Tardiphaga sp. 709: one gene and its partner. Each later gene encodes a partner of the first gene's protein in a complex. Links are inferred from orthologs where the notes say so. Each region holds a gene or a part of one and is shown on either strand. Other genes may lie near its edges.

Region 1 (2,981 bases):
TGACCACCAGCGGCCGCGGCACGCGCTCCTCGAGATCGCCAAGGGCCGCCGCGATCACGCGCCCGCCATCGGCATTGTGGCCGCCGTCGAGCCAGAGTTCGGAATCGGCGGGCGCCGCCGCGACAAGCTTGCCTGAGGTTAGCCGTTGCATCCGCGCCGGCCATTCGGCGCGCGCCACACCCGTCTCATAGGCGGCCGGATCAATCTTGAAGATATCCAGCGCACGCAAAGTCGCAATCGCAAGGCCGGCATTACCGAACTGATGGCGCCCGAACAACCGCGGTGCCGCGATATCCATCAGCCCGCGGTCGTCCTGATACACCAGACGGCCACGCTCGATATTGACGTGCCATTCCTGCCCGGCACTGACGAGTGGCGCATGCATCTTGCGCGCCTGCTGCTCGATCACGTCGGCGACATCGGGCGATTGCTCGGCCGTGATCGCCGGCACACGACGCTTGATGATGCCGGCCTTCTCGCTGGCAATCTTTGCGAGCGTATCGCCGAGAAAATCGGTGTGATCGATGGCGATCGGCGTCAGCACGCAGGCAGCTGGTGTTTCGATCACATTGGTCGCATCAAGGCGGCCACCGAGACCGACTTCGAGCAGTACGACATCAGCGGGATGCTTTGCGAACAAATCGAATGCGACCGCAGTCTCGGCCTCGAACAGCGTGATCGGCGCGCCGGCATTGACCGTCTCGACATGGGCGAACGCGTCACGCAATGCGTCGTCGCTCACCAATGTGCCGGCAAGCCGGATGCTCTCATTCATGCGGACGAGATGCGGCGAGGTGTAGACGTGGACGCGCAGGCCTGCGGCTTCACAGATCGCGCGCAGATAGGCGATGGTCGAGCCCTTGCCGTTGGTGCCGGCAACGTGAATCATCGGGGGCAGCTTGCGCTCGGGATTGCCGAGCTGCGCCATCAGCCGCTGCATGCGGGTCAGCGACAGATCGATGGCGGTTGGATGCAGCTTCGAGAGCCGCGCCAGAATCTCGCCGAGGTCGGGCGACGATGGCGGCGCGGAGGTGCTCACGCGTGCGCGGCCGGCACCGCGTCAGGAGCCACGAGGATCTCGGCCGGAATGCTCTCCGCGCGCGGCGGGCTCGCAATGGCCGGAGACTTCGTCAGCAGACGGCAGAGACGCGCCAGCGTCGGCTTCAGATCGTGGCGATGCACGACCATGTCGATCATGCCGTGGTCACGGAGATATTCGGCGCGCTGGAAACCTTCCGGCAGTTTCTCGCGGATGGTCTGTTCGATCACGCGCGCACCGGCAAAGCCGATCAGCGCGCCGGGCTCGGCGATCTGGACATCACCCAGCATCGCATAGGACGCGGTGACGCCGCCTGTGGTTGGATTGGTCAGCACGACGATGTAAGGCAGCTTGGCCTCGCGCAGCATCTGCACGCCAACAGTCGTGCGCGGCAGCTGCATCAGCGAGAGAATGCCTTCCTGCATCCGCGCGCCGCCGGAGGCTGCGAACACGATGAAGGGCGACTTTTTCTCGACCGCGAGTTCGAGCCCGCGCACCAGCGCTTCACCGGCAGCCATGCCGAGCGAACCGCCCATGAAATCGAAATCCTGTACGGCGACGACGACGCCAGAGCCTTCCATCTTGCCGTAACCGACCTTGACCGAGTCATTCATGCCGGTCTTGGTGCGGGCATCCTTGATGCGGTCGACATATTTGCGCTCGTCGCGAAACTTCAGCGGATCGGCGATCACTTCGGGCAGCGCGACGTCGTACCAGGTCTCGTTGTCGAAGATCGACTTCATGCGGGCGGTGGCGCCCATACGCATGTGATAGTTCGAGCCGGGAATGACGAACTGGTTGCTCTCGACGTCCTTGTAGAACACGAGCTGTCCGGTATCCGGGCACTTGATCCAGAGGTTCTCGGGCGTATCGCGCTTGAGGATGCTGCGGATCTTCGGCCGGACGACGTTGGTGAGCCAGTTCATATGTGTCTCCGCGTCGCTGAGATGATGCGTCGCTCTGATATCTATATGGCGGCCGGGACGGAGCCCGGCAACCGTTGTTCCCGGTTGATGGAGGCCAATTGTGGCTTATTCCGCAGCCTGTTTGGCCCCATGAACGCCCTGGGCGAGGGCTGCGGCCAGATCGGCGACCGCGCTGACGGTCCTGGCCGTGGCCTTGCCATCGGCGTCCAGCGAGCCTTTCAGCGCATCGATCAGCGCCGTGCCGACCACAGCGCCATTGGCATGCCGGGCGATGTCGTGGGCCGCTTCCGGCGTCCGGATGCCGAAGCCGACACAAACCGGCAGCTTCGTATGACGCTTGATCCGCGCCACGGCCGTGCTCACGACGGATGAATCCGCGCTGGCACTGCCGGTGATGCCCGTGACCGAGACGTAATAGACGAAGCCCGAGGTGTTCGCGAGCACCGCCGGGAGGCGCTTGTCATCGGTGGTCGGCGTGGCCAGACGGATGAAGTTCAATCCGGCTTTGATTGCCGGCAGGCAGAGCTCAGCGTCTTCTTCCGGCGGCAAATCGACGATGATCAGACCATCCACGCCGGCCGCCTTGGCATCGGGCAAGAACTTGTCGACGCCGTAAATATAGATCGGATTGTAGTAGCCCATCAGCACGATCGGCGTCTTGTTGTCGGAGCTGCGGAAGTCGCGCACGAGCTGCAACGTCTTCTTCAGCGTCATGCCGGCCTGCAGCGCGCGCAGGCCTGCGGCCTGGATCGACGGGCCGTCGGCCATCGGATCGGTGAAGGGCATACCGATCTCGATAATGTCGGCGCCGGCCTTCGGCAGCGCCTTGACGATTTCGAGCGCGGTGGCGGGATCTGGATCGCCGGCCATCACGAAAGTCACGAAAGCCGCGCGGCCTTCGGCCTTGAGTTCGGCGAAACGGGTATCGATGCGGGTGGTCACGACTGCCTGCCCTTCAGGATATCGCCGACCTGCGGGACATCCTTGTCGCCGCGGCCGGAGAGGTTGACGACCAT
Region 2 (2,977 bases), 590 kb from region 1 along the record:
AAAGCCCAGCTCTTCATCAAAGTTCCCGAATGTTATCATCGAGATAGGTTCTAACGGCAATTTTTGGAAGTCTGCCCTGCGAATCAGCCGATGCTCCAGGTCGATCAATTTGCAGCGGTATTTGGGGATCGAACGGCGCGGCCGGCCATTTCAATCATATATGCTGTCACAGTTGGCTGAGGCATCCCACGCCGGATCGGAATTTCGTGACGTCCTTCATCGATTCCCTGACCCATTTTGTCGCCGCGCATGCCTGGCTGGGCTACCTCACTATTTTCCTCGCTGCCTTGCTGGAAGCCGTGCCGGTGCTCGGAACATTCATCCCAGGCACCACGGTCATTCTGGCGCTGAGCGCCCTGATTCCGGCAGGCGATCTCGATCTGGTGGCGGTGCTGGTGGCCGCCGTGGCGGGCGCCGTGCTTGGCGACGGTGGCGCATTCTGGATCGGGCATATCCGGCAGAGACAACTGCTTGATGCGTGGCCGCTATCGAATTATCCGGGCGTCGTGGCGCAGAGCGAGGCCTTCTTCCACCGCTTCGGGACGCTGGCCGTCTTTCTCGGCCGCTTCGTGCCGCCGATCCGCGCTTTCGTACCAGTCACGGCCGGCGCTCTGGGGACGGCGCCGGCGAAATTCTATGCCGTGAACATCCCCGCAGCATTGCTCTGGGCGCCGGCGCATGTGCTACCCGGCGTGCTCGCAGTGTCGGTCCTGGACCGCTATGGCGGCATCGCCGGCCTCGAAGGTCAGGCCAAACACTACTGGATTCAGGCGGTGATCGTGGCGGCCGTGCTGGCCAGCACCACCATCTGGTGGTGGCATCGCCGCAAGCGCAACACAGCAATGGAAACGTCATAAAAAGGCGCTTGAATGTTGAAATATCTCTTTGATTTTTCAAAGTAAATGACACCTTCGCGGCTTGACTTGCAGCCCCGATTGACTTGAAAAGCCTGCACCGGCAGTTTCGCCCGCCGTCCGTCCTTCCCATATCCAGTGAATGTCCGAACCCATGCGCAGCTATCTCGACTTTGAAAAGCCCGTTGCCGAGCTGGATTCCAAGATCGATGAATTGCGCACGCTGGCCGCCAGCGGCAGCGACATCGGCGAAGAGATCGTGCGCATCGAGGACAAGGCCGTCGCCGCGCTGCACGAGCTCTATGCGAACCTGACGCCGTGGCAGAAGACTCAGGTCGCACGGCATCCGCAGCGCCCGCATTGCATGAATTACGTGGAAGCGCTGATCACCGAATTCACGCCGCTCGCCGGCGACCGCAAGTTCGGCGAGGATGAAGCGCTGGTGGCCGGCTTCGGCCGTTTCCGCGGCGAGAGCGTCTGCGTGCTCGGCCAGGAAAAGGGAAACACCACCGAGAGCCGCCTCAAGCATAATTTCGGCATGGCCCGCCCCGAAGGCTACCGCAAGGCAGTTCGCCTGATGGAGATGGCCGACCGTTTCAACATTCCCGTGCTGTCGCTGGTCGATACCGCCGGCGCCTATCCCGGCATCGGCGCGGAAGAGCGCGGCCAGGCTGAAGCCATCGCACGCTCCACCGATGCCTGCCTCGGCCTTGGCGTTGCCAATGTCGCTGTGATCATCGGCGAAGGCGGCTCGGGCGGCGCCATCGCCATTGCCACCGCCAACAAGGTGCTGATGCTGGAACACGCCATCTACAGCGTGATCTCGCCGGAAGCGGCATCGTCGATCCTGTGGCGCGACTCATCCAAGGCGCAGGAAGCCGCGACCAATATGAAGATCACCGCGCAGGATCTGCTGCGTTTCGGCGTGATCGATTCCATCCTGAAAGAGCCGCCAGGCGGCGCACACCGCGACCCCGCCGCCATGATTGCCATCACCGGTGACGCCATCGCGCAGGCTTTCAACGACATGCGCGGCATGGACGCGGCGACTATTCGTCAGCAGCGCCGGCAGAAGTTTCTGGATATCGGCCGCAAGATCGGGTGAAGCCCGTCAGCAGACAAACAAAGCCCGTCTTCATCAAGAAGTCGGGCTTTTTTGTTTGCGGCGGAGCTCTGACCCCCTCTCCCCCGCGCGGCGCAGCTGCGAAGGTGGGAGAGGGTGGATCGAACGCACGACAGTGCGTTCGAGACGGGAGAGGGGGTGGTGCGAACCGGAAGGACAGAGCTTTTGGAAAGGGCCCTCTCCCGCCTTCGCTACGCTCAGGCACCCTCTCCCGCGGCGCGCGGCTTTGCCGCGCTGGGGGAGAGGGGAAGCGAAGAGCTTCTCTGCTCACGCGTCCATCTGCGACCGTGCATTGCGACGAATGACCTGCGGCGGCTGGCCATAGGCACGCAGAAATGCGCGGCGCATGCGGTCACGATCGGCAAACCCCGTCTGCTGCGCGACGGTGTCGATGGGATGCCGGCTCTGCTCCATCATCAGCCGCGCGGCCTCCAATCGCAGGTGCTCGATCGCCTTTGCGGGTGATTGACCGGTCTCCGCATGAAAGGCGCGGCTAAACTGGCGCGGGCTGAGACTGGCCGCATCGGCGAGATCATTCACAGTCAGCGGCTTCTGCAGGTTGTCCCGGGCAAAGGCGATTGCATTCTGGATGCGATCCGATTTTGGCGACAATTCCAGCAACGCCGAGAACTGCGACTGACCGCCCGCGCGACGGTGATACATCACCATTTTACGCGCGATGTTGCGCGCCACGTCAGCTCCGAGATCGGCTTCGACCAGAGCGAGCGCAAGATCGATGCCCGCTGTCATGCCAGCAGATGTCCAGACGGTGTCGTCGCAGATGAAGATGCGATCCTCCTCGACCTTCACTTTCGGATACTGTCTCTGCATGTCGCGGGCATAGGCCCAATGCGTTGTCGCGCGCCGGCCATCGAGCACACCCGCTTCGGCAAGCACGAAGGCCCCGACGCAAATCGCGGCAACCCGACGCGCCCGTTCCGGCGCCTCTCGCATGAAGTCGACCAATCCGGGAGGCGACGTCTCGACCGTGAGTCCGCCG

The links. Proteins that work in one complex are often made in the same cells at the same time.
Region 2: the proteins of accD (region 1) and RSO67_RS15445 are in contact, whole or in part, in a solved structure (PDB 8UXZ), measured with the Escherichia coli proteins. The link is inferred for Tardiphaga sp. 709 from one-to-one orthologs.

Annotation. Positions count from the first base shown.
Region 1 is NZ_CP135529.1:3,735,935-3,738,915, reverse strand. It holds accD (acetyl-CoA carboxylase, carboxyltransferase subunit beta), read right to left. Parts: upstream 1,966-2,981; coding sequence 1,036-1,965; downstream 1-1,035. Other genes in the region: trpB (tryptophan synthase subunit beta), read right to left, coding at 2,904-2,981; trpA (tryptophan synthase subunit alpha), read right to left, coding at 2,071-2,907; RSO67_RS18320 (folylpolyglutamate synthase/dihydrofolate synthase family protein), read right to left, coding at 1-1,039.
Region 2 is NZ_CP135529.1:3,148,308-3,151,284, forward strand. It holds RSO67_RS15445 (acetyl-CoA carboxylase carboxyltransferase subunit alpha), read left to right. Parts: upstream 1-996; coding sequence 997-1,959; downstream 1,960-2,977. Other genes in the region: RSO67_RS15440 (DedA family protein), read left to right, coding at 207-857; RSO67_RS15450 (GlxA family transcriptional regulator), read right to left, coding at 2,245-2,977. UniProt on the Escherichia coli protein: Component of the acetyl coenzyme A carboxylase (ACC) complex. First, biotin carboxylase catalyzes the carboxylation of biotin on its carrier protein (BCCP) and then the CO(2) group is transferred by the carboxyltransferase to acetyl-CoA to form malonyl-CoA.